Regions from separate parts of the Kitasatospora sp. NPDC050463 genome, predicted to be linked through region 1. Evidence: riboswitches for the same ligand, from Rfam matches in the RefSeq annotation. Region 1 holds a riboswitch; each other region holds the start of a gene.

Region 1 (2,194 bases):
TGGCGGCCGGGGCCTGGGTCGGCGCGGCCGGCTTGGCGGCGGTCGCGGTGGTGCCGGCGGCGTGGCCGGTCGCGCCCGAGGAGCGGTTGAACCAGTCGAAGCCCTTGCCGGACTCGTCCGAGGTGTGGGCCTTGGCACGGTCGCCCAGGCTCAGGTGCTGGCCGGGGTAGATGACGTGCGGGCCGGCGGTGAGGGAGCTGCGGTTGAGCTCGTACAGCCGCTCCCAGCCGCCCTGGATGTCGTTCTTGTCGGCGATCGAGGAGAGCCAGTCGCCCGCGACGACGGTGTAGTCGTCGGACGTGGCGTCGGCCTGACGGTGGTACTGCTGCCAGTCCTGACCGCCCTGCGACTGCTGGGCGGAGTCAGCGGCGGCCGGGGCCTCGGCGGCCTTCGGGGCGGCCTTGGGCGCGGCCGGCTTGGCGGCGGGGGCCTGGGTCGGCGCCGGGGCCGGGGTGGCCTTCGGGGCGGCGGTGGAGGTGTCGACGGCGGCCGGGGTGCCGCCCTTGGTCAGACCGGCCTGGACGGAGCAGACCGGCCAGGCGCCGGGGCCCTGGGAGGCGAGCACCTTCTCGGCGATCGCGATCTGCTGGTCCTTGGTGGCGAGGTCGGCGCGGGCGGCGTACGCGGTGCCACCGAACGCGGCCCAGGTGCTGCTGGTGAACTGGAGGCCGCCGTAGAAGCCGTTGCCGGTGTTGATGCTCCAGTTGCCGGTGCTCTCGCACTGGGCGACCTTGTCCCAGGTGGCGACCGAGGCGGCGGAGGCGCTGCCGGTGGTGAGGCAGGGGACGGTGAGACCGATGCCGACGACGCCGAGGGTGGCGATCGCGCGGCGGGTGCGGCCGGACAGACGGGTGCCGTTGGTGGGCAGCATGAAGACGTGGTCCTCTCCCACGCCTGCGAGGTGAGCTGTCGGATTCGGGCTGGAGTTGCCCGGCCGCGCTGTGGCTGCGGCTTCACCCCTAGCCCTGAACCGGTCACGAGGACCGGTCCGGGGCGACTTACCTGTGGTTCCCCCGCTCCTGCCGTGGTGCGTTCCGCGCTGCCAGCGCACCCGACGGCAGGACTCGGCGTTGCGGGTGTGCTGGGTCCGTGTGGCCACGAACGGGGAGCACGTTAAGCAGACTTAAGTTCAAACCGCAAACATGTGTGACGCTCGTCACGGTTTGCGAAAGAGGTGGTGAATGGCTGTCCACCATGATCAGAAATGACCGATTTCGAGCAACACCCGTCGGAGTCACGGCAACTGCCTATGCTTCAGGGCGTCAGGATCGACGCGGCCGTCTGGGGGGAGGGCTACGCAGCGATGGCCATGGACGAGGACCCGGAGGCCGGTCGGCCGGCCGCGAGGCCATGCGGCGCGCATGGCCGGGCAAAACACCGCAGAGCGGACATCCTGCCCGCCGAACCCCGAACTCCCGTCCGCCGTCGGACGATGCTGCGCTGGCTGGCCGTCGGCACGGTGTTCGCGGCGGTCGGCGGCGAGGAGGCGCTGCGGCGCTCCCTGGACGGCCGCTCCGAGCCCGTGACCGCCGTGGAGGGCCCCGTCCCGGGCCCGGGCGCGGACGACCCGGCCGCCGGGCACCAGCACGGCGCTCCGTCGCCCTCGGGGGCACCCGGGGGGACCACCCCGGCACCCACCCCCGACCAGGGTGGCCGCCGCTGGTCCGATCCGGCCGGCTGGGGCGGCCGCGTGCCCGGCCCGCGGGACGCCGTCCGGATCACCGACCGGGTGCTGCTCGACACCGACGCCACGGTCGGCTCGCTGCTGGTCGAGCCCGGCGGCGCGCTCACCTTCGCCGCCGACCGCAGCCTCACCCTCGCCGCGAACGGCAACGTCGAGATCCGCGGCACCCTCGCGCTCGCACCCGACGGCGCCGCCGTGCACACCGTGCGCTTCCCCGCCGTCGACGAGCGTCGCTTCCGGGGCGACGGCATGAAGGTGGTCGACACCGACGTCGGTCTCTGGGTCACCGGCGCCGGTTACCTGCGGCTGGACGGCGCAGTCAAGACCGCCTGGGTGCGTGCGGACCGGGCGCTCGGGGCCGGCGACACCACCGTCACCCTGGCCGCGCCGCCCACCGGTTGGCTGCCCGGCGACGAACTGGCCGTCACCCCGACCGGCCCGCCGGACGAGGACGGCTTCTCCACCCGCTACGACCTGGCCGTCGTCCGGTCCGTCAGCGGATCCACCGTC
Region 2 (2,194 bases), on a different contig from region 1:
TGGCCACAACTTCGAGACCTGGAGCAGGCTGCTGCCGTCCTCGCTGGAGTGGCTCTCCCAGCACCTCAGGGTGCCGGACCGGACGGTCTGACCGGGCCGTCCGACCGGGCCGTGGGACCGGGCGGGCGCCGGGCGCGACGGTACGGCCGGCACGGCGGCCGGTGGCTCAGGCCACCGGCTCCAGCGTCCCGGTGTGCAGCTCGCCGACCCGGCCGCCCTCGCCCTCGTACGTCCAGAACGCGCGCACCGTCAGCTTGCCGAGGTCCATCACATGGCTCACGGTGATGCCGCTCTGCTCGGTCCAGCTCACGAAGTACAGCTCCGGCCCGATCTCGGCGATGTGCAGCGCCACGTCCTCCCACTGGCCCGCCGACTCGCCGAGGCCCTCCCAGCGCAGCCGCTTGCCGTCGGGCGAGTAGGCGTTGCGGAAGGCCGCGCCGTTGTCGACCTGGAAGAGGTAGGTGCGGCCGGCGAAGGCGGGCAGGGGCGCGGTCATGGCGGGACTGGTCCTCGTCTCTCGTCTGTGCGGTACGGCTGGACCCCCAACCTATCCGACCGGCCGACTTTCGCGGCGGACTCGCGGGCACCCCGCCGCCGGGCAGCGCCCCACGCCGCCCGGCCGCCGGGCGCGGGCCGAAGCCCGGCCCACCACCCCTCCGCCCGGCCCCTCCGCCCGGCCCCACCGGCCGCCCTCGCCGGCCGCCCCGACCGGCCCCACCGCCAACTGATCAACTCCACCGGCGACTTGATCAACTCCGCGCCGCTCCACTGTGAGCTGCGCGACATCGTCCCCTGCCGAGTTGTCGCCTTCCGGACGGCCTGCCTAGCCTGCACGAGTCCGTCTTCGCGGACCCCGCCGTCGGGACGCCGAGTCCTGTCCACCCGCCGGTCGGCAGTCGAGCACCACGGCGGACGGGAGCGGGGGACCCAGGTCAGTGCCCGGCCCGTGCGCTCTCGCGTACCGGTCGAGGCTAGGGGTGAAGCCGCTCCACAGGCGGCCGGGCAACCTCAGCCCGAACCCGACAGCTCACCTCGCAGGCGTCACAGAGGACACTGCCATGCAGAAGCCTGCCCGGCGCGCGATCCCGCGCCATGCCCGCCCCTCCCACCGAGGCCGCAAGGCCGCCTTCGCCGCCACCGGCGCGCTCGCCATCAGCGGCGCCGGCCTGCTCGGCGTCCCGGCGCTCACCGGCGCCCAGGCGGCCACCGTGCCGACCGTCACCCAGGACAAGCTCGCCCCGGCCACCATGGTCGCGGGCAAGGCCACCACGGCCGCGCTGACCGTCCACTCGTCGGCCTGCTTCACCGCCAAGACCGTCGGTGTGGGCGTTCGCGACGCGGCCGGACACAACCTCGACTTCCCCGGCAACGTCTCCAACGCGCAGATCTGCCCCACCGGCCTGTCGATCACCACCGGTGCCCGCACCCTGCCCGCCGGGACGTACACCCAGTTCGGCTTCTGGCAGGACTTCGGCGGCGCCTGGCACAATCTGCCCTCGCGCCAGCTCGTGGTCTCCAGCACCACGGCCACTCCCAGCCCGACGCCGACCGCGACGGCCACCCCCAGCCCGACGCCGACCGCGACCGCCACGTCGACCCCGGTCACCGGCGCCCCGGTCGCCGGCAAGTCGCTGACCTGGTCGGACGAGTTCAACAACCCGATCGCCTACGGTTCGCGCTGGACCGGCGACAAGAGCAGCGCCTACCACTACGGCAACCACAACCCGGACGACAACAAGCTCGACTGGCTGAACAAGAACAACGTCGCCGTCTCGGGCGGTGTCGCCACCTTCACCGCCAAGCCGGGTGCCAACACGCTGGAGAACGGCAAGCAGTCCTGGGACACCGGGCTGCTCACCACCGAGTACTCCAGTGAGGGCTTCCAGGTGAAGACCGGCGACTACGCCGAGACCCGGGTCAAGCTCCCCGCCGGGACCGGCGCCTGGCCGGCCCTGTGGACGTGGAAGAACGGCAACGGGGAGATCGACTCCTTCGAGTACCACCCCGACAACCCGAACCTGCTGGAGCTGACCAACCACGTCAACCCGGGCCACCTGTACTACACCGACGCCAAGGCGATCGCCAAGGACGGCTGGGTCACCATCGGCACCCACTACGGCGCCACCTCGGTCGACTGGTACGTCAACGGGACCAAGGTCTTCTCGGACGGCAAGGGCGTCGGTGCCAACTGGTC
Region 3 (2,194 bases), on a different contig from region 1:
TCGCTCAGTGCGGCGGACCGGGCCGCGCTGAAGGCCGCCCAGCAGCAGGCCGACCGGGCCTCGCGCGGCAGCGAGCGGACCGACCTGAGCAGCCTGCCGCAGGGCAGTGGCATGGCCGGGGCGGCCGTCGCCAACGCGATGAGCAAGCAGGGCTCGCCGTACCAGTGGGGCGCGGTCGGCCCGAGCGGCTTCGACTGCTCCGGTCTGATGGTCTGGTCGTACGCGAAGGCCGGCGTCTCGCTGCCGCGCACCTCGCAGGCGCAGGCCAACTACGGCTCCAGGGTGCCCTCGCTCGCCGAGGCCCAGCCGGGCGACCTCATCATCTACCGCGCCGACCGCAGCCACGTCGGGATGTACATCGGCAACGGGATGGTGGTCCACGCGCCGCACACCGGTGACGTGGTGAAGGTGATGAAGGCCGACGCGATGCCGATCAACGCGATCCGCCGGGTCTGACGGACCGACACGCCCACGGGCCGGGATCCGGCCCTGTGATCCACGCCACCCCCTGACCGGGGGTGGCGTCGGCGTTCGCGGCTGCTTGATGACAAACGATCAGCTCCGCGTGGGCAGGTGATCACGTCCGGTCATATCCACACAGGACCTTGGATCTTCTTTCGGCATTTTTCTGACAAGGATTTGAACGGATCACGGTTCTGTTACTAGGGTCGTGCCTCGAACCACCGCACAGTCGATCACCCAGCAGGGGTGGCGGCGGAGGTTTACCGCCGAGTTCGCGAAGCAGCGGGGCAGAGCATCTGCCCGAGTGGGAGCCCAGTCGTCGGGGGCGCTGTGGAACGGAGCCGGGGAACCATGTTCCTCCGGGGTGAATCGGCGCCAGGTCGACCGCAGGAGCGGTCGGTGAGGCGTCGTAGGGCAATGCTTCCGGCCCGAACCCGTCAGCTCACCCGGTAGGCGGACGTAGGAAGAAGGAGTCCGCCTTCGTGGCGTCCCATCGTCGTCCCAAGCCCGCCGGCCGCGCCCGGGTCTCGATCCTGACCGGTGTCGCCGCTGCCGCGGTCGCCCTCTCCGCGCAGTCCGGCGCCCACGCCGACCCGACGCCGACCAAGGACCAGGTCAAGGAGCAGGTCGACCAGCTCAACGAGCAGGCCGAGCAGGCGACCGAGAAGCTCAACGGTGCCCAGGCCAAGCAGCAGGAGCTGCAGAAGCAGGTCGGTGAGCTGCAGGACAAGGTGGCCCGCCAGCAGGCCTCGGTGACCGAGGCCCAGGGTGGCCTCGCGGAGATCGCCGGCGAGCAGTACCGCAACGGCGGCATATCGCCGACTGTCCAGCTGATGCTCTCGTCCAGCCCGGACAGCTTCCTCACCCAGGCCGGTGCGATCAACCAGGCCGGCAGCACCCAGTCCAACGCGCTGAAGGACCTCCAGGAACAGCAGCGCAGGCTCGACCAGGACCGCAACGAGGCCCAGGCCAAGCTCGGGGAGCTCGAAGCCACCACCCAGCAGCTGAAGGCCTCCAAGGACGAGGTCCAGGACAAGCTGGCCAAGGCCCAGGAGCTGCTCAACACGCTGACCGAGCAGGAGCGCCAGGCGCTGCGCGCGGCCGAGGAGAAGGCCGCCGCCGAGGCGAAGGCCAAGGTGGACGCCGCCAAGGCCGAGGCCAAGGCCAAGGCGGACGCCGAGCGGGCCTCCCGCGACAACAGCCGCGACAACCTGGCCGGTTCGGCCGCCAAGGCCGCCGCGCCGACCGCACCGTCGACGCCGGCCGCTTCCTCGGCGCCGGCCGCACCGCCGGTGGCCGCCGCCGGCAGCTCGCGCGCCGCCGCGGCGATCGCCGCCGCCGAGAGCAAGCTGGGTGCGCCGTACGTCCGCGCCGCCGCGGGCCCGAACTCGTTCGACTGCTCCGGCCTCACCAGCTGGGCCTACGCCCAGGCGAACGTGTCGCTGCCGCGTACCTCGCAGCAGCAGGCCACCGTCGGCACCAACGTCGGCACCAATATCGCCAACGCCCAGCCCGGCGACCTGATCATCTACCGCGCGGACCGCAGCCACGTCGCGATCTACGTGGGCGGCGGCCAGGTCATCCACGCGCCGAAGCCCGGCGCGAACGTCCGGTACGAGACCGCCAGCATGCTGCCGATCAACGCCATCGTGCGCGTCTGATCCGGCGTCCGCCTTCACGGGCCCGGTCTCCCCTCGTGGGAGGCCGGGCCTGCGGCTTTTGCGCAGGATCG
Region 4 (2,194 bases), on a different contig from region 1:
GAGGATCAGGTTCGGGTCGGTGCCGACGGTGCCACGGTTGCCGTCGTACAGCGTCTGCCAGCCGCCCTCAACACCCTGGGCGGTGGCGATGGTCGACAGCGTGTCACCGGACTGGACGGTGTAGCCGTGGCCGGCGCGCTGCTGGGCGACGGGGGAGGCTGCGGCAGCCGGGGCGCCGTGGGCCTCGGCCGGACGGCTGTCCTGACCCGCGTACTGGCCGGCGGCCTGACCCGCGTACTGCTGATAGACGCTCTGGTGGCTGGTCCAGTACCAGGCGCCGTTGCTCTGGTACCAGAAGACCTTCGCGTCGGCGTCCCAGCCGGGCTTCTGCTGCGCGTCCTGCTGGACGGGCTGCTGGACGGCGGGCTTCGGGGCGGGCTTCTGGGCCTGCTGCTGGACGGGCTTCTGAGCGGGCTTCGGCTGAGCCGGCTTCGCCTGCGCGGGCTTCGGCGCGGCGGGCTGCTGGGCGGCGGGCTCGGCGTCCGAGGAGGTGTCGACCGAGGCCGGGGCGCCACCCTTGGCCAGGCCCGCCTTCTGCGAGCAGACCGGCCAGGCGCCCGGCCCCTGCGAGGCGAGGACCTTCTCGGCGACCGAGATCTGCTGCGCCCTGCTGGCCTGGTGGGCCTGCGGCGCGTACGAGGTGCCGCCGTACGCCTTCCAGGTGCTGGGGGTGAACTGCAGGCCACCGTAGAAGCCGTTGCCGGAGTTGATACTCCAGTTGCCGCCGCTCTCGCACTGGGCGACCGCGTCCCAGGTCGAGGTCGGGGCGGCGGAGGCGCCGGTGGCGGTGAGCAGCGGCAGCGCGAGTCCGACGCCGGCCACACCGGCCACGGCGATGGCCTTCTCGGTCTGGGTGCGACGACGATGACGGCCGGTTCCGACGAAGAGCATGACGTTTCCCTCTCCGCACGCCTGCGAGGTGAGCTGTCGGGTTCGGACCGGGAGGTGGCCCGGCCGCGTGGCGCGGGGGCTTTCGGCCCGCGCTGGCGGCTTCACCCCAAGCCGTGGGGGACGGCAACAAACCTGGTTCCCCCGCCCCTGCCCAAGGGTTCTGGTCGGTTTCCCGTGACGCGGCGGGCAGGATTCGGCGTTCCGCGCACGAGGTCCGCAGCTGCGAACTCCAGGGAGGGTAGACAGATCCTCACATCAATCACAAGCTCATATCGCAGGTATCACACATAAATTACGGCGGATGGCCGATTGCCTACCAACGACAGGGCTATGTCCTGATTGATGGTGATTCAGACCTGCGATCAGAGCCGGACAGCGACACCCCGTCAGCGTGTCGGAGACTCGAAGGGTCGAGATCGAGACACCGCCGGGGCATCGCCGCTGCGGATTCTCAGAGCCCGGTCGGCGGCTCTGCGGACGGCTTCTCGGGGGTGAATTCCACCGGGAGGTCGCGAAGTCCACGCATGATCAGGCCACCGCGCCAACGGAGATTCTCCGGGCTTTCGGCGAGTCGCAGATCGGGCAGCCGGGTGAGCAGGGTGGTGAGCGCCGACCGCCCCTCCAATCGGGCCAGCGGAGCACCGATGCAGTAGTGGATGCCGTGCCCGAAGCCCAGGTGCGGGTTGTCGGTCCGGGCCAGGTCGAGGGTGTTCTCGTCGGCGAACCGCGCCGGGTCCCGGTCCGCCGCCGCGAGCACCACCAGTACCGGGTCACCGACCGGGATCTCCACGCCGCCGATGGTCAGCGGGCTGGTCGCGAACCGCCAGGTGGCGAGCTCCACCGGCCCGTCGTAGCGCAGGAGTTCCTCGATCCCGGTCTCCAGCAGGGCGGTCTCGCCACGGGCGATCGAATCCTGGAGCAGCGCCCGCTGCCCGGGGTTGCGCAGCAGCGCGTAGGTGCCGTTGCCGATCAGGTTGACGGTCGTCTCGAAACCGGCGAAGAGGAGGATGAAGGCCATCGCCGCGGCCTCGTTCTCGGTCAGGTGCTCACCGTGGTCGCTGGCCCGGATCAGGCCGGAGATCAGGTCGTCGCCGAGATCGGCCCGCTTGCGGTGGATCAGCTCCGCCAGATAGGCGCGCATCCGCTTGACGGCACGCCCCACCCCGCCGCGCTGCCCGCCGCCGTGGCGGATCATCATGCCAGCCCAGTCCCGGAAGTCGTCCTGGTCCTCGGCCGGCACCCCGAGCAGGTCGCAGATCGCGTAGATGGGCAGCGGGAAGGCGAACTCGTGGATCAGGTCCGC

What was found. A riboswitch is a leader RNA that binds a small molecule or an ion and turns the genes downstream of it on or off. The one in region 1 is predicted to bind cyclic di-AMP.
Region 2: linked by a shared signal. The riboswitch ahead of AB0J08_RS26070 (glycoside hydrolase family 16 protein) and the one ahead of AB0J08_RS33740 (transglycosylase family protein) in region 1 are both predicted to bind cyclic di-AMP.
Region 3: linked by a shared signal. The riboswitch ahead of AB0J08_RS06940 (NlpC/P60 family protein) and the one ahead of AB0J08_RS33740 (transglycosylase family protein) in region 1 are both predicted to bind cyclic di-AMP.
Region 4: linked by a shared signal. The riboswitch ahead of AB0J08_RS00200 (transglycosylase family protein) and the one ahead of AB0J08_RS33740 (transglycosylase family protein) in region 1 are both predicted to bind cyclic di-AMP.

What each region holds. Positions count from the first base shown of each region.
Region 1 is NZ_JBFAJO010000078.1:21,099-23,292, forward strand. Features, by position in the region: gene AB0J08_RS33740 (transglycosylase family protein) at 1-892, opposite strand, end outside; cyclic di-AMP (ydaO/yuaA leader) riboswitch at 879-1,080, opposite strand; gene AB0J08_RS33745 (hypothetical protein) at 1,433-2,194, shown strand, end outside.
Region 2 is NZ_JBFAJO010000045.1:19,143-21,336, reverse strand. Features, by position in the region: gene AB0J08_RS26080 (alpha/beta hydrolase-fold protein) at 1-91, shown strand, start outside; gene AB0J08_RS26075 (hypothetical protein) at 167-496, opposite strand; cyclic di-AMP (ydaO/yuaA leader) riboswitch at 892-1,056, shown strand; gene AB0J08_RS26070 (glycoside hydrolase family 16 protein) at 1,059-2,194, shown strand, end outside.
Region 3 is NZ_JBFAJO010000007.1:101,517-103,710, forward strand. Features, by position in the region: gene AB0J08_RS06935 (NlpC/P60 family protein) at 1-456, shown strand, start outside; cyclic di-AMP (ydaO/yuaA leader) riboswitch at 779-934, shown strand; gene AB0J08_RS06940 (NlpC/P60 family protein) at 945-2,123, shown strand.
Region 4 is NZ_JBFAJO010000001.1:45,455-47,648, forward strand. Features, by position in the region: gene AB0J08_RS00200 (transglycosylase family protein) at 1-891, opposite strand, end outside; cyclic di-AMP (ydaO/yuaA leader) riboswitch at 896-1,067, opposite strand; gene AB0J08_RS00205 (cytochrome P450) at 1,343-2,194, opposite strand, start outside.